Regions from separate parts of the Arthrobacter sp. AB6 genome, predicted to be linked through region 3. Evidence: riboswitches for the same ligand, from Rfam matches in the RefSeq annotation. Region 3 holds a riboswitch; each other region holds the start of a gene.
What was found. Region 3 has a riboswitch for S-adenosylmethionine ahead of Q9R30_RS04400 (bifunctional o-acetylhomoserine/o-acetylserine sulfhydrylase). Riboswitches for the same ligand answer to the same signal wherever they lie in the genome.

Region 1: it holds a riboswitch for S-adenosylmethionine, as region 3 does, so the genes downstream of both, Q9R30_RS04025 (DUF1737 domain-containing protein) here and Q9R30_RS04400 (bifunctional o-acetylhomoserine/o-acetylserine sulfhydrylase) in region 3, are expected to answer to the same signal.
Region 2: it holds a riboswitch for S-adenosylmethionine, as region 3 does, so the genes downstream of both, Q9R30_RS10650 (aminotransferase class V-fold PLP-dependent enzyme) here and Q9R30_RS04400 (bifunctional o-acetylhomoserine/o-acetylserine sulfhydrylase) in region 3, are expected to answer to the same signal.

Annotation. Positions count from the first base shown of each region.
Region 1 covers NZ_JAUZVL010000003.1:274,294-278,355, forward strand. The annotation lists gene Q9R30_RS04005 (aminodeoxychorismate lyase) at 1-260, shown strand, start outside; gene Q9R30_RS04010 (pyridoxamine 5'-phosphate oxidase family protein) at 326-790, shown strand; gene Q9R30_RS04015 (TetR/AcrR family transcriptional regulator C-terminal domain-containing protein) at 833-1,531, opposite strand; gene Q9R30_RS04020 (hypothetical protein) at 1,778-2,032, shown strand; SAM riboswitch class IV at 2,326-2,440, shown strand; gene Q9R30_RS04025 (DUF1737 domain-containing protein) at 2,454-2,732, shown strand; gene Q9R30_RS04030 (rhodanese-like domain-containing protein) at 2,729-3,139, shown strand; gene Q9R30_RS04035 (O-succinylhomoserine sulfhydrylase) at 3,139-4,062, shown strand, end outside.
Region 2 covers NZ_JAUZVL010000011.1:31,082-35,143, forward strand. The annotation lists gene Q9R30_RS10645 (class I SAM-dependent methyltransferase) at 1-199, opposite strand, end outside; gene Q9R30_RS10650 (aminotransferase class V-fold PLP-dependent enzyme) at 293-1,735, opposite strand; SAM riboswitch class IV at 1,771-1,884, opposite strand; gene hisN (histidinol-phosphatase) at 2,044-2,856, opposite strand; gene Q9R30_RS10660 (ribosome small subunit-dependent GTPase A) at 2,905-4,020, opposite strand; gene aroA (3-phosphoshikimate 1-carboxyvinyltransferase) at 4,004-4,062, opposite strand, start outside.
Region 3 covers NZ_JAUZVL010000004.1:92,239-96,300, forward strand. The annotation lists gene Q9R30_RS04395 (S8 family peptidase) at 1-1,033, opposite strand, end outside; SAM riboswitch class IV at 1,467-1,582, shown strand; gene Q9R30_RS04400 (bifunctional o-acetylhomoserine/o-acetylserine sulfhydrylase) at 1,626-2,951, shown strand; SAM riboswitch class IV at 3,047-3,162, shown strand; gene Q9R30_RS04405 (homoserine O-acetyltransferase) at 3,175-4,062, shown strand, end outside.

The DNA of each region.
Region 1 (4,062 bases), on a different contig from region 3:
TCACACCCCAGCTGGACAGCGGCATCCTGGCAGGCACCTCGCAGGGCGCGCTGTTCACCGCGGCGAAGGCTGCGGGCTGGGAACTGGGCTACGGCCCGCTTGAGCCGCAGGACCTGCTGGACGCCGACGCCGTGTGGCTGATCTCCAGCGTCCGTTTACTGGCGCCGGTGAACCGGATCGACGGCAAGGAAATCGGCACGCCGTCCGTCCAGAAGGAGCTGACCGCCGAACTGAACGAGTTGTTCGCGGGCATCCAATAAGGGGCCCGTGATTCCGGCCCCTGCACCCTAGGTCCGGCGGGGGAAGTGGCCGTAAGGTGTGGTTCATGGACTCGCAGACGCAGCCGAATGACAACCTGACCTTTGACGAATGCTGGGAACTCCTGGCCAATGACACTGTCGGCCGCCTTGCACTGGTGGTTGACGGCCACCCCGAGATCTTTCCGATCAACTACGTAGTGCACCGCCGCAGCATCGCGTTCCGTACCGCCGGCGTCACCAAGCTGTGGAGTGCCCTGGCAGAGAGGCCTGCCGCCCTGGAGATCGACGGCTACGATACCCATACCGAAGAGGCCTGGAGCGTGGTGCTGCGCGGCGATACGGCGGTCATCGAGGACCAGGCGGACAAGGACGCCGTGGACAGACTGGGGCTGGAGCCATGGCAGCCGGGAGAAAAGGCAAACTACATCCGCCTGACAGCCCGCGCCCTGACCGGCCGCCGTTTCAAGGTTAACCGGCCGGACGTCTGGGCCACGCGGCAACAGGACAAGCGGCGGGCCTCGTTCGAATAACCCGACCGGAACGCCTGCCCCGACGGCGGGCTAGCCGGCTGGCTAGGCGTCCTGAAGGGACAGTTGGGCTTCAAGGCCGGAGAGCAGGATACTCAGCCCTTGGTCGAGTTCCGCGGATCCTTCGTAGTCCGCCAGGGCGGGGGCCAGCGCACGCAGCCGCGGGAACTCCTTGGCAGGCAACCGGTGCAGTCCCAGCCGCAGTAGCACTTCGTTTTCCTCCGGGTCCACAACGAATTCCTGCAGCTCATTCAGGATGTGGCCGTAGAGGAAGCCGTAGTAAGCGCGGTAGACGTGGAGGGCATCCGCCGGGCTGAACCCTGCCCCAATCAGCAGGGACAGGATCTGTTCGAGAGGACGGAGCGTGCCCAGCGGCCGCAGCCCCAGCGGGGTGGAGAGCGGCCTGGTCACGAGCAGCGGCACCACATTGGGGTGCTGGAGCGCAAGGTTCCGAAGGTCGTGCGCGATGCGGCGCAGCTGGGCTTTCCAATCGGGATCTTCGGGGTGGATAGTGAGTTCGTTGAGCACCAGTTCGGTGACGCCGTCCAGCAGTGCGGCGCGGTTCTCCGCATAGCGGTAAAGGCTCATTGGGTCCCGGCCCAACTCCTGGCCAAGGCGGCGCATGGTCAGCGCCTCCAAACCTTCCTCGTCAACGACTTCGAGCGCCTTGGTCAGCACGAGCTGCCTGCTCAGCTTTTGCTTTTGGGCCGGCCCGGCGGGGGACTGGGTTTTCGGGGAGGCCATGATTTCCGTCCTGGAAGGCAGCAAGCCCTCTTACCCGAAGAGGTAATCCATTCGCTTGCCGAATTGGTTGTCTACGAGTAAAGTCTACATTGTAGATGCGGCCGTGACACCGCCCCGTAGCCCTTGATTTCACCTAGCCCCTGATTTCCGCGGGCATTCTCAACACTCGATGCCCCGTGCACGGCATTGAGGTCCGCTGCTGTAGCCGAACGGCGGCACCACCGCACGTAGCGAAGGGAAGCCGTCATGGCGCATTCGCAGTTCGATCTCTTTCTCAAAGAAGCCACCTACATTGACCAGGCCTCCGACGCCACCCTCGACCGGGACCGCCTTTATGGCCTGTACACCAGCTGGTGCTTCATCAACCAGCAGCAGCCCGGCCCCGAGTCCGATTTCTGGATAGCCATGAACTGCCGCATCAGGCACGGCCGCAAAGGGCTGCGCATGAAAGGCCCCGCTGCTGCCGACTACATCCTGGCCAGCTACCCCGGCCTCGTCTAAGCACCAGCGTCGAAACGAATCCGGCGTGGACCACGTGCCTTGGGGCACGGCGTCCACGCCGTTCCTTTTGGGCGCGTCCTTTTGGGCGCGGCACCTACTGCTACATCAACTGATGCTGCCGCTCCCCCAGGTCCCGCACGGTGCCCTGACACCCAAGGAGGAGCCGCCGTCGTACTTTGGATGAAGATGCCGGACGGCGGCCAGGCTCCACTGCGGCGCCCTGGGTACTTCAGTTACGCAACATGACGACGGCGGCGGTGCGGGGCCGGGCGGCAAGTGTTACGTTCTTGGGGAGTAATGAGTACCGGCGCCAAGCCCTGACTGGCCGGTCGGCAACCCTCCTTTCGCGGCGGGGTGCCTCAGGTGAACACTCGGCATATCGACCCATTCGAGCTGCAAGCGTGAGAGAAGGAGATCCGTCGTGTCTGACGCACCTGCCCCTGAAGAGAAATTGTCGTACCGCCTCATCAGCGGGCCGGATGACCGGGCCTTTTGCGAGCGGATCTCCGCCGCGCTGGCGGAAGGCTATGTCCTGCACGGCAGCCCGGCGGCAACCTTCAACGGCAGCAGTGTGATCGTGGCGCAGGCGGTGGTCCTGCCCTCAGCCATCGCTTCCGCGGACGCTGCCGTGGCGGACGCTGTTGACGACCTCGAGTCCACCGGCGATGACCTCGACTTCGACGGCGAGGGCCACGCATGAGCTACGCCGGAGACCTGACCCCGCAGGAGGCCTGGGAAAAGCTCGAGCAGGGCGCCATCCTGGTGGACGTGCGCACGGAGGGCGAATGGGCCCACATCGGCATTCCTGACACCAAGGCCACCGAGAACGATCCGCTGTTCATCCAGTGGACCTTCCCGGGCGGAATCCCCAACCCTGACTTCATCACCGACCTTAGCCGGCAGGCGCCCGAGGACAAGTCGACCGAACTGGTGTTCCTGTGCCGTTCCGGCCAGCGTTCCATCGCGGCCGCAATGGCCGCCACGCAGGCCGGCTTCACCTCCTACAACGTCCTGGAGGGCTTTGAGGGCGAGCCGGACCGTTACGGAGAACGTACCGTCAACGGCTGGAAGAACCGCGGCCTGCCGACCAACCTGGGAAAGAACTAGTGACCTTCAACGAAGACGCCGCCGGCTGGAGCCCCGACACCCAGGCCGTCCGCGGCGGGCTGGACCGCACCAACTTCCAGGAAACCAGCGAGGCTGTCTTCCTGAACTCCGGTTTTGTATACGAATCCGCCGCCGCTGCGGAGCGGGCCTTCACGGGCGAGGACGAACGCTTTGTCTACTCGCGCTACGGCAACCCCTCCGTGGCCACGTTCCAGGAGCGGCTCCGCCTCCTGGAAGGCACGGAGGCGTGCTTTGCGACGGCGTCCGGCATGTCCGCGGTGTTCACCGCCTTGGGTGCGCTGCTGGCTGCCGGGGACCGCGTGGTTGCGGCTCGTTCGCTGTTCGGCTCCTGCTTCGTGATCCTCAACGAAATCCTTCCGCGCTGGGGCGTGGAGACCGTCTTCGTGGACGGTCCGGACCTGGAACAGTGGCGCGAGGCCCTCTCCCAGCCCACCGCCGCCGTCTTCTTCGAATCGCCGTCCAATCCGATGCAGGAGATCGTGGACATCGCTGCGGTCAGCGACCTGGCGCATGCGGCAGGGGCCACCGTCGTCGTCGACAACGTCTTTGCCACACCCCTGCTGCAGCGGTGCGGACAGTTAGGCGCCGACGTGGTTGTCTACTCGGGAACCAAGCACATTGACGGCCAGGGCCGGGTGCTGGGCGGCGCCATCCTGGGCACCAAGGAGTTTATTGACGGGCCGGTGAAGCAGCTGATGCGCCACACCGGACCGGCGCTGTCCGCGTTCAACGCCTGGGTCCTGACCAAGGGCCTCGAGACCATGGCGCTGCGCGTCAACCACTCCTCGGCGTCAGCCCTGCGCCTCGCGGAATGGCTGGAGGAACAGCCTGCCGTCAGCTGGGTGAAGTACCCGCTCCTGAAGTCGCACCCGCAGTACGAGCTGGCCGCAAAGCAGATGAGC
Region 2 (4,062 bases), on a different contig from region 3:
GGTCCAGCAGCAGTTCAGTGAACTTGCCGGTGCCGGCACCAACATCGAGCGCATCGCGGGCGCCCTGCGGGACCAGCCACTGGGCGGTCTCCGGGGGATATCCGGGCCGCACCTGCTGGTAATGCTTGCCGCCATCCTGGAAGCTTTGGCCCAGTTCCCGGCGTCGGCCATGATCCAGCTTGGGGCCACCCCGTGCCACGCGTGGCCTCCTTCGTCAGGTCTCGTTGCTACCTTCCGAATTTACCGCACCCGCGCCGGTGTCGCGGATGGCCGCCTTCAGTCGTGCCGCAGGTCAGTCGTCGATGCAGGGGGCGGCGCCGGCCGTTCCCGGCGTGTTGGGAGCCCAATGCGGGTATGTGCGGTTGTCGTTGGCGGGAACCCAGCGGCCCGCATCCACCACATAGTCCCAGCCGAGCCCCTTGCTCCGCAGCTCACGGATTCCTGCCAGGAGCCGCTGGGCATCGTCAAGCCGGGATCCCACGCCGAAGCTGGCACGGAGGGAACCGGACGGCAGGCCCAGCCGCTTCAGCAGCGGGTGGGCGCAGAAGCGGCCGTCGCGCAGGCCCACGCCATGCTCTGCTGACAGGTACGCCGCCACGAGTCCGGCGTCGTATCCTTCCACCGAGAAGTTGACCACCCCGATGGTGTCGGTATCCGGGTTCGTGTCCTTGAAGATCTGGTGGACAGTCACGCCGTCGATTCCCTGCAGGCCTTCCACCAGGTAGGAACGGATGGCTGATTCGTGTGCGTGCCAGCGGTCCTGGTCCAGCGCAGCGATGACCTGCGTCGCACGGGCCAGGGTAGCCGCTCCCAGTACGTTCGGTGATCCGCCCTCGTGGCGGGCCGGACCCGTTGCCCAGCTGACGCCGTCGAGCCTTGCCTCCTTGACGGCGCCGCCGCCGGCCAGGTGCGGTGTTCCGGCGTCGAGCCAGTCCGGCCGCCCCACCAGCACGCCGGCCCCAAAAGGCGCGTAGAGCTTGTGCCCCGAGAAGGCGATGTAGTCGACGTCGTCAGCGGTGATGTCAATGCGGCGGTGCGGCGCCAGCTGCGCCGCGTCCACGACGATGCGCGCGCCGTGCTCGTGGGCGAGTGCGGCGAGGGCACGGATGGGAAGGATTTCGCCCGTGACGTTGGACGCGCCGGTGACGGCGAGCAGGCTTACGCCGCCGTGCTGCAGTTCGGCACGCACGGCCTCAACGGTCCCTGCGATGGTATCGGCCGCCACGATGCTGCGGTGGGGGACACCCTGCCATGGCAGCAGGTTGGCGTGGTGCTCAATGTCGAGGTACAGGACGTCGCCGTCGGCCTGGCCGTCCGTGCCGGGCAGGCAGCCGGCCAGCAGGTTGAGGGAGTCGGTGGTGTTCCGGGTGAAGATCACAGAATCGTCCGGGCGGCCGCCCACGAACTCCCGGACGATCGCACGGGCATTCTCGTAGACCGAGGTGCTGATCTGGGAGGCGTAGCCCGCTCCGCGGTGCACGCTCGCGTAGAACGGCAGGATTTCGTTGAGGTAGGCGGACACTACGGAGAGCGCCGGCGCGGACGCGCCGTAGTCCAGGTTCGCGTACCGCACGTGCCCGCCATGGATCAGGGGAGCCTGGATTTCCGCGCCGGTGACTGCCGCCAGGGGACGGCCGGCTGCTGCATGGTGCTGGTCGAAGCGGGCTTCCGGTCCGGGCTGTGCTGCGGCTTCAGGCTGGATTGCGGCGTTGGGGGAGACGGTGGCTGTTGTCACAGAGACCTCACTTTGAAACAGGACTCCGCTGGGGGAATCCGCGCTTGCCGCATCCGTTCCGGACCGGCCTGGTCGTCACCCGGGGCACCCCACCGCGAATGGAGGGTTGCCGGCCAGCAAACCGGGGTTTAGCGCTGGCACTCGTGACCTGCTTAAGAGCGTAGAACATAGCCTGTGCAGGCTAAAAGCCCGCCGGAATGTTAAGGGCTTTGTTACGTGCACTTGAAAAGGGCTGCATTAGCCGAAGATAACGACGGCGGACGCCTCCTTTCGGAGGTGCCCGCCGTTGATTGTTCGGAAGAGGAGGGTCAGAGGAGGTCGTCCAGGTCCGGGTTCAACCGGCGCAGCACCTCCGAGTGCAGGATGGAATTCGTGGCCAGTGCGTTGCCGCCGAACGGGCCGTCCTCGCCTTCCAGCGATGTGAACCGGCCGCCCGCTTCAACCACGATGGGCACCAGGGCGGCCATGTCGTAGAGGTTCAGTTCGGGCTCGCAGGCGATATCCACCGAGCCCTCCGCCACCATGCAGTACGACCAGAAGTCCCCGAACGCCCTGGTACGCCACACGTCCTCCGTGAGGCCCAGGAATTCGTTGAGGTTCCCGCGCTCCTTCCAGCCGCCAAGGCTCGAGTACGAAAGGGAAGCGTCGGACAGTCTGGAGACGTTGGATACCCGGAGCCGGGTTGCGGCTGCCAGGGAACGTCCCATATAGGCGCCCATGCCCTTGGCCGCCCACCAGCGCTTGCCCAGTGCGGGGGCACTCACTACGCCCACCACCGGCTCGCCTTCGTCCACGAGGGCGATCAGGGTGGCCCAGACCGGAACGCCGCGGACAAAATTCTTGGTGCCGTCGATGGGATCGATGATCCACCGCCGCGCGCCATGGCCGGTGCTGCCGAACTCCTCGCCGAGTACGGCATCGCGCGGACGGGAGCGGGAGAGCTGGCCGCGGATGGCTTCCTCGGCCGCCTTGTCCGCATCGGTGACCGGCGTCAGGTCCGGCTTGGTCTCGATGTGGAGGTCCAGCGCCTTGAAGCGGCTCATTGTCTGGTCGTCCACAGAGTCGGCCAGGACGTGGGCCAGGCGCAGGTCATCGTTGTAGCTCGAAGCGGGTTGGATCATGGTTCCAAACTACCGTCTGCGCGCCGTTCTGCCGGGAACCCGGCCCTGTCAGTTGACGCTGCCCAGCTCCTTGGCCTCCTGGGCTTCCATTCGTGGGTCCGTCCCCAGCAGCCGCCGCAGGGAGGCCAGCCGTGCTGCACCGGTGGGCCCGGCATGGCCCCCCGCTACCCATGCATCCAGCCCGCAGTCCACGGCGATGGCTGTGTGCTTGCAGCCGCGCTCGCAGTCATCCGTGCCGGGGGAGAGGTCCGGGAACGAACGCAGGATCCGGTCCGGGTCCACGTGGGCCAGGCCGAAGGAGCGGATGCCGGGGGTGTCGATGATCCAGCTGCCCGAAGGCGCGTCCGCGAGGCGCAGGGCGAGGGCGGACGACGATGTATGCCTTCCCCGGCCGGTTACGGCGTTCACCCCGCCGGTGGCCCGTTCGGCTCCGGTCAGCGCATTCACCATGGTTGACTTGCCTACGCCGGAATGCCCCAGCATGACTGTTACTTTCCCGTCGAGGTAGGTCCGGAGCTCCGCGACGGCGGTCCTGTCCAGGCGGGCGGACAGGCCGTCGTCGGAACGGGCGTCCACGCCCGAGGCCTGCGCATCCGCAGTCCGGCTGATGATCACCGGGAAGTCCAGGTGGGTGTAGTTGGCCAGCAGCTCCGCGGGATCCTTGATGTCCGCCTTGGTGACCAGCAGGATCGGCTCGATACCGGCGTCGTAGGCGGCCACCAGGGCGCGGTCGATGAAGCCCGTCCGCGGCTCGGGGTTGGCAGCCGCCACCACAATGACCAGCTGGTCAGCATTGGCCACCACGGCACGTTCCACCGGATCCGTATCGTCAGCGCTGCGCCGCAGGAGCGTCTTGCGGTTTTGGATTTTCACCAGCCGTGCCAAAGTGTCCGGCTCGCCGGAGACATCACCCACGAGTGATACAAAATCGCCCGCGACCACCGGGTTCCTTCGCAGTTCCCTTGCCCTGGCGGCAATAACCACACGCTCGTTGCCCGAGTCCTCACCCACCACGGCTGTGTAACGGCCACGGTCAACCGTGATGATCCGGCCGGTGACGGCGTCGTCGTGGCTGGGCCTGTCCTTGGTGCGGGGCCTGGAGCCCTTCTTGCTGGGCCGGATCCGGACGTCGGATTCGTCCCAGGAGTCAGTGCTCCGCGCCACCGCTGGAACCTTCCGCCCCCGCCTCGGGGGTGCCGTCCTGCG
Region 3 (4,062 bases):
CTAGCTGCCTGAAAGGTATCTGGGACGAGAAGCTGCCCGCACCGGACGTGATGTTGCTCTCGACCGCTGGTGCGATATGCAGCAAACGGTTTGGCGTTCCGAGACTGGTTCCAGCAATGCGACTCATTGTAGCTGAGGCGATGACTGCCTCAGCCACTTGTGCAGGAGTCAGCCGTGGGTTTCCGGACAACAGAAGTGCTGCCGCGCCAGCCACATGCGGTGTAGCCATAGATGTTCCGCTAAGCGCAGCCGTGCTATTAGGGGAGGTGTGCCAAGCAGCTTTGATGCCCACCCCCGGAGCGTAGAGATCCACGCAGCTTCCATGGTTGGAGAATGGGGCGTGCCTGTCGGATGTATCGCTGGCTGCCACCGTTACCGCATCTGGCGTGCGGGCCGGGGATGCGGAGCAGGCATCGGTGGCTCTGTTCCCCGCAGCGACGACCGCGGAGACCCCGTCCTTAATGACAGCTTGGACCGCCGCGTCGAGCGTACTGCTGGCTGGCCCGCCGATGCTGAGGTTGACCACGGCGGGAGCTCCCTCCCGGTGCTGTCCTACAATCCACTCCAGGCCTGCGATTACGTCCGAGTAGAGGCCTGAGCCGTCGCAGGCGAGTGCCCGCACCGGAATGACGGTGGCCGATTTTGCGACACCATAGACATGGCCAGCGACGGTTCCTGCAACGTGCGTTCCGTGGCCGTTGCAGTCGCCTGATCCCAGTCCATCAGCCATTGCACTCCATCCTGCTGCAACCCGGCCGCCAAAGTCGACGTGTGAGGCAAGGACCCCGGTGTCCACTACGTAGACGCTGACACCCAGTCCGGTGGCAGGGGGCGTATACGTCCCGGAGAGGGGAAGTGCCTGCTGGTCGGCGCGGTCAAGTCCCCAGGGAGCGTCTAGCTGTGTCTCGGAGACTTTGATGATGTGGTCAGGTTCCACGGCCACAGCCCGTCCGGAACGCGCAACAGCGGCGGCCTGCCCTGGTGTCGCCCGGACAGCAGCCCCCTGGAATGCCGTTTCGAAGGTGCGGCTCACTTCGATTCCCTGGGCCCGCAGGGTCCGCGCCTCACCACGGACATCAGTTCCAGAAGCGAATCGGACGATGTAGCGCCCGCTGTCACTTTCGTGGGGGGCTGTCGGGGTCGCGGCTGCCACGGGCGGCGCCACGATCCCACCTGCCAGGCTGATGAGGCAAAGCGCGACAGACGAAAGGAATGCGTGGCGAGCCAGGAGAAAGGGCTGGGGCAATTGAATTTTGTTCCTTCTCTGAATAGAGAAACAGGCTAGTGAAGATTCCGAAGCTCAATCTATCGGAAGCGGAGGCGGCGGACGCCAAACCTCAAGAGATCCTGCGGGGACCTTGCGCAAATCTGAGGAAGGCAGTTGATTTTCTTGGTTTGACCCCGTGCGGAAGTCACACCCAGTCATACTCGTGACGTCGGTGCGAGCTGTTCCTACACTGGGCTCAGGTCATGAGTGCCAGCGCCAAGCCCCGGCTCGCTGGCCGGCAACCCTCCATCCGCGGTGGGGTGCCCCGGGTGAGGACCTGGCTGTCCGGCAACGGCCGGGCGGCAAGCGCGGCCCGCGACGCTTCCAGCATGCCGGGCCCATGTCAAAGGAGCCTTAGTTGTCCAACGGATGGTCTTTTGAAACCCGCCAGATCCACGCAGGGCAGGAGCCGGACAGTGCCACCGGCGCCCGTGCGCTCCCTATCTACCAGACCACGTCCTTCGTGTTCCCCAGTGCGGAAAGCGCCGCCAACCGCTTTGCCCTTGCTGAACTGGCGCCGATCTACACCCGCATCGGCAATCCCACCCAGGACGCCGTGGAACAGCGGATCGCGAGCCTTGAAGGCGGGTTGGGAGCACTCCTGCTGAGTTCAGGACAGGCAGCCGAGACCTTGGCTGTCCTTAATATCGCCGAGGCGGGGGACCACATCGTTGCCAGCCCCAGCCTGTACGGCGGAACGTACAATCTTTTCGCCCACACCCTGAAGAAGTTCGGAATCTCCGTGACCTTCGTGGCGGACCCGGACAATCTGGACCAGTGGCGTGACGCGGTCCGGCCAAACACCAAGCTGTTCTTCGCCGAAGCGGTGTCCAATCCCCGCCAGGACGTCCTGGACATCGAGGGCGTGTCAGGCATCGCCCATGATGCCGGCGTGCCCCTGATCGTGGACAACACCCTGTCCACCCCGTACCTGATCCGGCCCCTGGAATGGGGAGCGGACATCGTGGTCCACTCGGCTACGAAGTACTTGGGCGGCCACGGGTCCGCGATCGCCGGGGTGATCGTGGACTCCGGAAAGTTCGACTTCGGCCAGGACCCTGCCAAATTCCCGGGCTTCAACACCCCCGACCCCACGTACAACGGACTGGTGTATGCCCGGGACCTTGGCAAGGACGGGGCCCTGGGCGCCAACCTCTCCTACATCCTGAAGGCCCGCGTCCAGCTTCTCCGCGACCTGGGCTCGGCAGTGTCGCCCTTCAACGCCTTCCTGATCGCCCAGGGCCTGGAAACCTTGAGCCTTCGGGTGGAACGTCACGTTGCCAACGCCCTCGAAGTGGCGCGGTGGCTGGAAGGGCGTGACGACGTCGAGTCCGTCGCCTACGCCGGCCTGCCCTCCAGCCGGTGGTACGAGCGGGGCCGCAAGTACGGGCCCAGGGGCACCGGCGCGATTGTGTCGTTCAACCTCGCCGGCGGAGCCGAAGCCGGCAAACGATTCGTGGACGCGCTGGAACTGCACTCCCACGTGGCAAACATCGGCGACGTCCGCTCCCTGGTGATCCACCCGGCGTCGACCACCCACAGCCAGCTCTCTCCGGAGCAGCAGGTGGTGGCCGGGGTCACTCCGGGCCTGGTGCGGCTGTCGGTGGGGATCGAGCACATTGACGACATCCTGGCGGACCTGGAAGCCGGCTTCCGTGCTGCCAAGGAGGCAACCGGAGCCTAGCAGCACCCGGCCGCCCAGCACGGCGGCAAGCCGGGGAAGTCACAACCAGTCACACTCTTGGCGGCAGGCAGGGGCTGTTTCGTACACTCGAACCAGGTCATGAGTGCCAGTGACAGCCCCGGCTTGCTGGCCGGCAACCCTCCTTCCGCGGTGGGGTGCCCCGGGTGAAGACCTGGCCTGCCGGTCATTCGACGGCGGGCAAGCGCGTAGAAGAGGTCTTGCCATGACGGTTACCGTCGCCCGTACTACCGTTCCCGAACATGGGATTGTCCGCTATGCCTCCATCGGGGGACTGCAGCTCGAGGCCGGCGGCTACCTGCCGGACGTCGTCCTCGCATACGAGACATGGGGAACCCTGAACGAGGACGGCAGCAACGCCATCCTGATCGAACACGCCCTGACCGGCAGCACCCACGTGACCCGCGGCGACACGGACGAAGAAGGCTGGTGGGAACAGCTGGCCGGCCCCGGCGCGCCAGTGGACACGGACAAGTTCTTCGTGGTGTCCATCAACATAGTGGGAGGCTGCTACGGGTCCACCGGTCCGTCCTCGCCCGCGCCGGACGGAACGCCCTGGGGTTCGCGCTTTCCACTCGTGACCCTGCGGGACAGCACGGTAGCGGAAGCCCGGTTGGCCGACCAGTTGGGGATCGGGAGCTGGTTTGCCGTGCTGGGCGGTTCCATGGGCGGGGCACGAGCCCTGGAATGGGCCATCACGTTCCCGGACCGCGTGCACCGCTGCGCGGTCATCTCCGTGGGGGCCGCCAGTACTGCCGAGCAGATTGCCTTCGCCCAGGCACAGACCCTCGCCATCCGCCAGGACGCGAATTTCAATGGCGGCGACTACTACGGCGGTCCTTTCCCGGAGGACGGGCTTGCCCTGGCGCGGCGGATCGCCCATATCACGTACCGTTCCCCGGGGGAGCTGGATGGACGGTTCGGCCGCGCGCCGCAGGCCCCCGAATCCCCGTTCCAGGGTGACCGGCTCGCTGCCCGCGGACGCTACCAGGTGGAGAGCTACCTGGACCACCAGGGCAACAAGCTGGTCCGGCGGTTCGATGCCAACAGCTACATCGCCATCACCGAGGCCCTCATGAGCCATGACGTGTCC